2 regions of the Gracilibacillus sp. HCP3S3_G5_2 genome follow, and region 2 is predicted to be linked to the other one. Evidence: riboswitches for the same ligand, from Rfam matches in the RefSeq annotation. Region 2 holds a riboswitch; the other holds the start of a gene.
What was found. A riboswitch is a leader RNA that binds a small molecule or an ion and turns the genes downstream of it on or off. The one in region 2 is predicted to bind thiamine pyrophosphate.
Positions count from the first base shown of each region.

Region 1: another riboswitch for thiamine pyrophosphate. It lies ahead of ACTNEP_RS00270 (ABC transporter substrate-binding protein); the one in region 2 lies ahead of thiW (energy coupling factor transporter S component ThiW).

Region 1 is NZ_JBQHXU010000001.1:51,908-57,474, reverse strand. It holds gene ACTNEP_RS00280 (metal ABC transporter solute-binding protein, Zn/Mn family) at 1-122, shown strand, start outside; gene wrbA (NAD(P)H:quinone oxidoreductase) at 262-861, shown strand; TPP riboswitch at 1,014-1,123, shown strand; gene ACTNEP_RS00270 (ABC transporter substrate-binding protein) at 1,207-2,181, shown strand; gene ACTNEP_RS00265 (thiamine-binding protein) at 2,195-2,488, shown strand; gene ACTNEP_RS00260 (ABC transporter permease) at 2,584-3,339, shown strand; gene ACTNEP_RS00255 (ABC transporter ATP-binding protein) at 3,339-4,082, shown strand; gene ACTNEP_RS00250 (TatD family hydrolase) at 4,075-4,842, shown strand; gene ACTNEP_RS00245 (thermonuclease family protein) at 4,980-5,567, opposite strand, start outside.
Region 2 is NZ_JBQHXU010000004.1:86,339-91,905, reverse strand. It holds gene helD (RNA polymerase recycling motor HelD) at 1-1,030, shown strand, start outside; gene ACTNEP_RS07545 (aldo/keto reductase) at 1,137-1,976, shown strand; gene ACTNEP_RS07540 (indolepyruvate ferredoxin oxidoreductase subunit alpha) at 2,196-2,435, shown strand; gene thiW (energy coupling factor transporter S component ThiW) at 2,666-3,166, opposite strand; TPP riboswitch at 3,319-3,433, opposite strand; gene ACTNEP_RS07530 (ring-cleaving dioxygenase) at 3,602-4,579, shown strand; gene ACTNEP_RS07525 (Cof-type HAD-IIB family hydrolase) at 4,671-5,537, shown strand.

The sequences.
Region 1 (5,567 bases), on a different contig from region 2:
TAGAGTCACTTCAGTTTCATAATTTAGAAGTATTGACCGAGGAAGATATAGAAAATGAAGAAACGTATTTTACGTTGATGGAACGTAATCTAGAAGCACTGACAAAGGCTTTGGATTATTAAGATAAACATGGAGTGCATAATCACTCCGTGTTTTTTGTATACAGATATAACAGTAAAACATTAGGGAATAAATAAGGAATACATTTCAAAAAAGTGGGCAAAACAAAAATATTAAAGAATGAAAAGGAGTTTTATCAACATGATAAAATTAGCAGTGGTTTACTATAGTTCAACAGGAATAAATTATCAATTAGCAAATTGGGCAGCAGAAGCAGCAAAAGAAGCTGGAGCGGAAGTGAAAGTCGTGCGCGTTGCAGAGACAGCACCAAAAGAAGCGATTGCACAGAATACAGACTGGGAAAAACACATGGAAGAAACTAAAGATATCCCTGTTGCCACAACGGAAGATCTTGAATGGGCAGATGCAATTATTTTCAGTACTCCGACTCGATTTGGAAATGTAGCTTCCCAAATGAAACAATTCATTGATACACAAGGAGGTTTATGGGCAGCTGGTAAGACAGTAAACAAAGTTGTTAGTGCAATGACTTCAGCTTCTAATTCACATGGTGGACAGGAAGCAACGGTTTTAAGTCTTTATATATCCATGATGCACTGGGGTGCGATTATCGTCCCACCAGGATATTCTAATGATGTTATTTATCCGGCTGGAGGTAATCCATATGGAACAAGTGTTACACAAAGCCAAGAAGATGGTTCTATGGTAGAAGATGTACAAGCTGCCGTAAAACACCAAGCAAAACGTGTGGTGGACATAGCAAATAAAATACATGGTTAAGGAGAAGAAGCGAACCACTTGGTGAAGAGGTTCGTTTTTTTGTAGGAAAAGAAGAGTAAAAGTTACTCGCCAAGTGCTCTACACTTTTCTACTAGTGAGGTAAAACTTGAAGAAAAGCTGGAATTATGTCAAAGTATTATGTAGCAATAAAATAATGAATGTAGGGGGACCGGTGTTGCCGGTTGAGACTGTATCCGTAAGATGCTGACCCTTAGAACCTGATCTGGTTAGCACCAGCGTAGGGAACATATGAGATATTGGATATCTTTATGTTTGCGCCCTAGGCTAAATGTCTGGGCGTTTTCTTATATGTTCCCTAAGAGAAAGATAAAGAGGGGGATTATGATGAAAAAAGTTTTGCTTGTATTAATTAGCTTTTTTATTCTCACTGGGTGTGGGAATGAAGAAAATGCACAGGAAGAATTAGAGGAGGTTACATTAGTATTAGATTGGACGCCTAACACTAATCATACTGGGCTTTATGTTGCACAATCAAAAGGATATTTTGAAGATGAAGGATTAAATGTAGAAATAGTCATGCCAGGAGAAGCAGGAGCAGATCAGACCGTAGCTTCTGGTCAGGCAGAATTTGGCATTAGTTATCAAGAACAAGTAACAGAAGCACGTACGCAAGATATTCCACTTGTTTCAGTTGCAGCAATAATCCAGCACAATACATCTGGATTCGCCGCACCAGTGGAAAAAGAGATTACATCACCAGCTGATTTTTCCGGAAAAACGTATGGTGGATGGGGTGCTCCTGTTGAGTCAGCAGTTATCGATGCATTAATGAAACAAGAAGATGCCTCCGTAGAAGATGTTGAAATTGTCAATACAGGAAATACGGACTTTTTCACAGCAGTGGAACGTGATGTCGATTTTGCCTGGATTTACTATGGATGGACGGGTATTGAGGCAGAACTTCGTGGAACGGAAATTGATATGATTTACCTCACGGACTATTCGGAAAAATTAGATTACTATACGCCAGTTATTACAACAAATGAAACAATGATTGAAGAAAATCCGGAAACAATTGAACAATTTATGACTGCAGTAACTCGTGGTTATCACGATGCGATTGACAATCCAAGTGAAGCAGCAGACATTTTAACTGAAGCAGTACCGGATCTAGATGAAGAATTAGTTCATGCAAGCCAGGAATGGATTTCACCAAAATATCAAGAAGATGCTGACAGATGGGGTGAGCAATCAGCCGAAGTTTGGCGCAATTACGCAGAATTTATGTTTGAAAATAACTTATTAGAACGTGAACTCGATGTAGAAGCGGCATTTACTAACGAATTTTTACCAGAATAATGGAGGGATATGAATGGCCGAAGCATTAGTAAGTATACAAATCATTCCGAAAACACCAAATGGGGAGGATTCAATCCCTTTCGTTGATGAAGCGATTAAGATCATCGAACAAGCAGGTGTCAAATATCAAGTCAATCCATTGGAAACTACAATGGAAGGGAATCTAGGCGAATTATTAGCTGTTATTGAAAAAATGAACCAGCGTATGCACGAGTTACATTGTCCAAGTGTCATATCACAGGTGAAAATCTATTCACATAAAGATCATCAGGCATCGATGAATGAACTTACCAAAAAATATCGTTAAATGCAAAAGTGGTCAGCAAATTGAACAAGTGGCCAGTAAGCTACCAGAAGTGGCAGCAAACGATGAGAAGTGGCCATTAAATAGGAGCATGCCTCATGTTAAGAAAAGCGTTTTTACCAGTTATCGTGATCGTAAGTCTTTTACTTATATGGGAGGTTTCTAGTCGAATACTTAATATTCCAACTTGGATTCTTCCTGCACCTACAGTTATTATGCAAGAAGCGATCAACGGTTGGGATAATTATCAGCATCATATCGGGTCAACTGTTTTTCTGACTGTAAGTGGATTTGCCATCGGTATCAGTGTAGGGCTAATTATTGCAATAGTCCTTCATTTACTGCCCAAAATTCGAGAAGCGCTCTATCCATTACTTATTATGTCACAAAATATTCCAATTATTGTACTCGCACCACTGTTAGTTATTTGGTTTGGGTTTGGTGTTACACCGAAATTATTAATTATAACTCTTGTATGTTTTTTCCCAGTTGCTGTAGCTACAATCGATGGATTACGTCATACAAATCCCGAATTAGTTCATTATATGAAAATGGCGGGTGCTACGAAAAAGCAAATATTTACAAAGTTGGAACTGCCTCATGCAGTTCCCCAACTATTTTCTGGGCTAAAGATTTCAGCTACTTATAGTGTAATGGGGGCTGTTATTTCGGAATGGTTAGGTGCAAATCAAGGAATTGGTGTATATATGACATTAGCGTCTTCCTCTTTCCGAACTGACCGGGTTTTTGTTGCAATTTTATTTATTATGATTTTATGCCTGATATTTTTTGTAATTATTATAGCTACTGAAAAAATCATCTTAAAATGGCAACCGGGAAAGGAGGGCTCTTGATGAGTACGCTAGAACTGAAGAATATTACAATGAGCTTTGGTGAACAAACGATTCTGAATAATTTAGATCTGACAGTCAATGATGGTGAATTTGTCTCCTTACTTGGACCATCTGGCAGTGGGAAGAGTACTATTTTTCATCTGATTGGCGGCCTTTATCAAGCTGATCATGGCACGATTCGATTAGATAATGAAACGATAAACGGAAAAAAAGGTGCGATCAGCTATATGCCGCAAACACCATCCCTTTTCCCATGGCGCACAGTTTTCGAAAATGTCATTCTGGGTGTGGAATTATTTCAAAAGCCTGATAAACAAAAAGCACTTGAGATGCTGGAAAGAGCTGGCTTAAAGGACTACGTCAATTCTTATCCCCATGAATTATCTGGTGGGATGCGTCAGCGGGTAGCCTTTGTTCGCAGTCTATTAAGTCCGCAAACTTTCATCTGTTTAGATGAACCTTTTTCGGCATTAGACGAGTTTACAAGGTTAGAAATGCAAAAATGGCTATTATCAATTTGGGAGCAAGAACGACCGTCTGTTTTATTTGTTACCCATAATATTGAAGAAGCAATTTTTTTATCTGATCGAGTGCTTGTTTTAGGTTCCAAGCCTGCTAACGTAATCAAGGAATTTGCGATTGATTTCAATCGACCTAGAAAGGAAGCATTAACTTTAACACAAGTATTCCTAGAAAAAAAGAAGCAAATCTATCAGACATTACGAGGTGTTATAGATGATTGATGCACATATTCATTTGGATTGGTACAAGCCCAATGAGCAAAAAAAGATCATGGAAACATTAGAAGTTGATGGTATGATTGCGGTATCGAATGATTTAACAAGCTGCGAAAAAGTACGGCAGTTATCAAAGCAATACCCAACGGTATTTCCTGCGTTTGGCTGGCATCCGGAACAACTGATTTCAACAGAACAAGAAATAACGAAGATCGAAACAATGATTCAAACACATCATGACCAAATAGTTGCGATTGGTGAAGTAGGCCTGCCTTATTACAAAAGAATGGAGGAGCCTAATCTTGATCTCCAAGCCTATATCGATATATTAGAGCGATTCATGACTCTTGCCGTGCAATATGATTTGCCGATTGTGCTACATGCTGTATATGACGATGCGATGATAGTGTGTGATCTATTAGCTAAGCATGGCGTCAAACATGCCCACTTTCATTGGTTTAAAGGAGATGCTACCACCATTAAGCGGATGATAGACAGTAACTATATGATTTCTGTGACACCAGATTGCATCTATGAAAAAGAGATTCAGGAATTAGTCGAAAGCTATCCGATTGAGTTAATGATGGTAGAAACCGATGGACCATGGCCGTTCAAAGGACCTTTTCAAGAAAAAATGACGCATCCGAATATGATAAAAGAGGTAATTAAGCATATAGCAACTATTAAACAGTTACCAATACAACATGTACAAGAACAAATAGATCTGAATACAAAATTATTTTATAGATTAATCCATCGTTTTTAAAGAAAGATTGGAGAGTATAAGCAGGAAAATGAAAAATAAGGTGATAAAAAAGATTATGGCGCAACCTTATCTGGAAAGAATAATCTATCATCTAAATAAGCCCGATTGGTGATCTTATCCTTTCGGGCATTTCTTCATTATTCACAAGCTACTCCATCACCGTCACGATCTAAATGACTTCCATAACCGGTGTCATCTTCATGTAGAGGAGTTACCCCTGCTTCATGTGCTTCTGTACAATTAGTATAATATATATCCTCCTCTGGAGTTTCTGGCTCTCCTGTAGGATCATTTTCCACCACTTCATGATTAAAGCCATTTTCGTTCACATATCCATCGATACTCCAGATACCAATACCCGAATCTCGTGCTTGTTGTTCTGCTTGTTGCATTTCGTCTTGATGGATATAGGGAGGATCATAGACATAAGCATAGCGTGCTAAACCTTCCTCCAATAAAAGCTGATTAAAATTTTCACCATCTACCCAAATGTATCCAAGCATTCGATCATAGTTATCTCGCTTCGGTCCGTCGAATTCAATTTGAATATCTTTTCCTGCCAATTTTTCTATAGCAAACTCAGTGGCTTCTGGACCAAAAGGCTGAACAGGTAGGGTAGGATGTTTCGTTTCAGGTGTGTCTACTAATAAAAGTCTTACGGTTTCTTTTTGTCCATTTAATTCAATATTGAGTGTATCGCCATCGACTACACGACTAACCGTTGC
Region 2 (5,567 bases):
TGATGACTATGCTCGTGAAGAAGAATTATTACGAAAACGAGTAGTAGCATGGCGTTTACGTCCACTTCGCAAGAAGGTCAAACAATTGGCGTTTGTTAATCCACTTAAAACATTTCAAATGCTGTTTGCAAATCCAGAAGCAGTTGTGGATGAAACAACCAGCCTTCCGGACCAATGGGAAAAGATATGTCGTATGACAGAAGAGTATATCAAACAAAAATATTTAACATGGGAAGATGCGCCAGCTTATATTTACTTTGAGAAAAGCTTGTTGGGATTTGATGCACAGCGATCTATTCAACATTTATTCATTGATGAAGCGCAAGATTACACTCCTTTTCAGTTTGCATTGATGAAGAAGATGTTCCCGGTTAGTCGAATGACTTTATTAGGTGATATTAATCAGGCTATTTATGCACATGCTTTAAGAGAAGAGACATTATTATCAGAAAAATGGCAGGAAAAACATGAACGAATAGTCTTAACGAGAAGTTATCGATCTACTGCTCCGATTGTCGAATTCACCAAATCTTTTATGCCAAACGGTGATTTGATTGAGCCATTTGAGCGTGACGGTGAGAGACCTATTGTGATGGAAGTGGAACAACTGGAAATGTTAGATGAAAAAATAGTAGATCAAGTAGTTAAATATGAGCAAGAAGGACATGAAACGATTGCATTGATCGGAAAAACAATGAAGGAGTGCGAAGTCGTTTATCAGCGATTAAAGAATCGGATCGACCTTCATTTAATGACACAAGAAGCACATACGTTTGAAAAAGGGATTGTAGTCATTCCGGCATATTTGGCTAAAGGTATTGAATTCGATGCGGTTATCATCGCGGATGCATCCAATGATAACTTTCAGGATGAATTAGAGCGAAACTTATTCTATACTGCATGTACAAGAGCAATGCACGATTTGGCCTTATTTTCCATTGGCAATCCAACACACTTTATCGAAAGCATACCAAAGCAGCAATATCGTCATTACAAAGTCCACCAGATTGGGGACAAAGGAACAGGATGAGCAAGCTCATCCTGTTATCCACTACTTGATTGAGCACAATCTTTTCTATTTAATACGATTTATGGCAAGCTAGTATAGTAATAAAAGTTAGAGGAGGAATGGGAAGATGGTTAATAGTTTAGCATCAACTACAACGCTACATAATGGTGTCAAAATGCCATGGTTTGGACTAGGTGTTTTCAAAGTCGAAGAAGGAGAAGAAGTATATAATTCTGTTAAGTGGGCATTGGAACATGGTTACAAGAGTATTGATACAGCAGCCATTTATGGCAATGAAGAAGGTGTAGGCAAAGCAATTAAGGATTCTGGTATTCCTCGTGAAGAATTATTTATTACCTCTAAGCTATGGAATGCTGATCAAGGGTATGAGGAAACACTTCAAGCATATGAAACAAGCTTAAACAAATTAGGACTTGAGTATTTAGATTTATATTTAATTCATTGGCCTGTCCCGTCACAAAATAAATATAAAGAGTCATGGAAGGCAATGGAAAAGTTATATAAAGATGGTAAAATTCGTGCAATTGGTGTAAGTAACTTTAAAGAACACCATTTAGAAGATTTAATGAAAGATGCGGAAATAACACCGATGGTAAATCAAGTCGAATATCACCCACATTTACAACAGCGTAGCTTACATGAATTCTGTAAACAACATAACATTCAGTTAGAGGCATGGTCTCCATTGAAGCAAGGACAACTCTTAGATGATCCTACATTAACAAAGATTGCTAAGCGTCACGGTAAATCGACAGCCCAAGTTATCTTGCGATGGGATCTTCAACAAGAAGTGGTAACCATTCCGAAATCGGTAAAACAGCATCGTATTCAGGATAATGCAGATATCTTTGATTTTGAATTAACAGAAGAGGAAATGACATTAATTCACGATATGAATAAAGACGAACGAGTTGGTGCTGATCCAGACGAATTTAACAAGAGATAACAGTTATTGAAGATAATTTCAGAACCCGTTTCTAAAAAATGAAGCGGGTTCTTCTTTGAATAAAATAGAACTTCCATGTTGGTAGAGGCACCCATTTCCCTATTCTCTTTTTGGACACTCATCAAGCTCATGGGTGAAATTTTAGTCAAACACTTGCAATCTTAGTTGATAATGCTTTATCGTAAATAGTAGATTGATAAACATCTAGGGGGATGTAAGATGGCATTTGTAATTACAGCGCCATGTGAAACAGAAAAAGCTGGCGAATGTACAACCGTATGTCCGGTAGACTGTATTGTCGAAGGACCTGACCAATTTTATATAGATCCGGATATTTGTATCGATTGTGGAGCATGCAAAGCAGTATGCCCAGTAGATGCAATTGAAGAGGAGTACGATCTCACTCCTGAACAGGAAGTATATTTAGAGAAAGCAGAAGCTTTTTTTGCAAATGATTAATCAAGAGGTTGAGACAAAAAAGAAACTGTTTCGTCTAGAAGCCGGACAATATGCTAATAGCGCGTAGGAAATATACATAGACTCCTGTGGGAAAGTGCAGTATATTTTCGAAGCGGGTATTCGCACCGTTAATGTTCGGAGTTTGCTGGATAAAAAACACTTTTGTCTCAACCTCTTTTTTTAAAAGTGAGAATGTTGAAATCACAAAAAGCATCATTAACTTGCCAACATTATTTACTTGAAATAGTTTTTTGCATCAAGGAAGTATGCTTTACTCTAGATAAAATCAAAAGACCAATAATAGAACCTGTTACACTACTAACAAGGAAGCTTGGTAAAAATGCCAAGACACCAGCAGAAGTTCCCATTAAAATTTTTGCAAATGGAACAGATAGTAAAGATCCAATTAGTCCGGTACCGATGATTTCACCGACACCTGCCATTGTTTTTCTTTTCGTCCACTGATACAGATAACCTGCAAATAACGCACCAATCATACCACCTGGAAATGCAAGTAATGTGCCAATTCCTAATAAATTCCGTAAGAGTCCGATAGTAAAAGCAATAATAACTGCTGGAACAGGACCAAGCGTAACAGCAGCCATTACATTAACGGCATGTTGAACGGGATATGCTTTAGCAACCCCGGTTGGAAACCATAAAAATTGTGATCCTAATGTACCGATAGCAATAAAAACTGCCATCATGGTTAATAATAAAGTTCGATTCATGCAAACGCCTCCCAGTTAAAATTGACCGCGTATTACCATGCTGAAAATAAAGTGAGACTTCCTTAAGTGGGCATTTTCCCCCTCCATTTAGTTGCGGACGCTTAGCACAACGAAAAATAAGCCGGATTCGAATCGAAGCCGGCTATACTATAGAAATAGTTTAGCTACTTCCCTCCGCTGGTACCAACCAGATCAGGTTCTCAGAGTTAAAAAGCTTCCCGTGCTTTTTTCTCAGCCTATAATGAATAGGCACCCCTAGTAGTGATAATACATATGTCCTTATTAATAAACTTAGTTTGTATGTCTATCAATAAAAAAGCTAATAGTACAAAAAATTGTAACAAAAACGTTGCAATTGTCAAGGAGCAATTGCTTTGAATTCAAGATAATAATGGATTATAATGGAATGAACAACCAAGTGCAAGGAGGCAACTTATGCAGCTCAAAGGAATTCATCATGTATCAGCTATTACAGCAAATGCACAGGAAAACTATTATTTCTATACAGATATATTAGGAATGCGTTTAGTAAAAAAATCAGTTAATCAGGATGATCCAACTATGTATCATTTGTTCTATGCAGATGAAATTGGACGACCTGGTACCGATTTAACCTTTTTTGAAATAGCCAATGCTGGCCACACTTATCCCGGCAATAATAGTATCTCTTATACATCTTTACGTGTCGCAAGTGACGAGGCGTTAACCTATTGGGAGAAACGCCTAGATCAATACGATATTGTCCATGACGGGATCGGAAAGCATTTTGGTCGAAAAGTATTACCCTTTCAAGACTTTGAAGGGCAACGGCTTGTGTTCATTTCAGATGAAAATAACCGTGGTGTAGCAGCGGGTATTCCATGGTCGAAAAGTCCGGTGCCAATGGATTATGGCATTACCGGTTTGGGGCCTGTACGCTTAACTGTTCCTGAACTAGCGCCAACCCAAAGAATCTTAACAGAAGTGCTAGGGTTCCGTTATGCTGGTTCATATTCTAATCCGGGAGGGCAAACGGATATGCAAGTGTTTGAAACAGGTGAAGGTGGGACAGGGGCTGAGATTCATATCGACATTCGACCGGAATTACAGAAAGAACGACCTGGAAGAGGTAGTGTTCATCATGTTGCTTTTCGTGTAACAGATTATCAAGAACTTGAAAAGTGGCATAAGCGAATTACCGAAGAGCGTCTACCTAATTCAGGACTTGTCGATCGTTATTACTTTCAATCGTTATACTTTCGTGAACCAAATGGCATTCTATTTGAATTGGCTACAGACGGACCAGGCTTCGACACAGATGAAAAAGTGGAGCATCTCGGAGAAACGATCGCCCTGCCACCCTTCTTAGAGGATAAACGAAGCGAAATCGAAGCGAAGCTCCAACCTATAAATACAGTTAAGAAGAATAGTTAAAGCCATAGCCCGCCTATCGATAAAAGTCGATGGTGGGCTTGATTAACGTATGCTATACTAGTAATCGTAGCTTTAAGGGAGGACTGTAACAATGACATTTTCACCAAAAGCAATTTGCTTAGACATGGATGGCACATTGCTGAATAACCACAATGATTTAACAGAAAATACACTCGATATCATTCAAAAGATAAGAAAAAAGGGAATTCGAGTATTTATTGTAACTGGCCGTTCTTTTAATGAAGTGTTTGATTCAGCGCCAGATGACTTGGAATTGGATGGCTTTGTAACAGCAAATGGAATGATTACCTATGTCGATGGGGAAAAGCTGTTAGAACATAGTTTATCTACAGAACTTGTGGACAAAGTAATTCAATCTGCCAGATCACATCAGGTTTATTATGAGGCACACCCCAATGATGGAGAGCGACTCTCATTACTAGAGGATCAAGGATATATAGAGGCGATGATTAGTGGTGAGAAGCCAGATGAAGTAGGGATCAATGAATGGCTGGAAAGAGAAGCTGCGATCAAGCACGATATAAAATGGCACGAAACATTGCCGGAGCAGAAGTATGCGAAAATATACTGTTTCGCAAAAGAACATAAAAAAATGCAAGCATGGATTGATTCTTTGGAACGTATCAAAAAAGAAAGTGATTTTACTACCTCTTCATCCTCTTATCATAATGTCGAAGTGATGGTAGCTGGTGTAAACAAAGCAACTGGCATTGAAGCATTGCTGAGGTATTATCAAATTAGTCCGAAGGATACAATGGCAATCGGGGACAGTAACAATGATATTCCAATGATGAAATATGTAGGCTTTCCAGTAGGGATGCTTAATGCCACGGATCAAATTAAAGGGTTGGTAAAGGACATAACCGAGTATACAAATGATGAAGAAGGTGTCTTCCACTATTTGGAGACTTACTATCGTGGTCTGACAGATAATTAAGTAAAGGAAGAAAAAAATTAAATTCCGAAC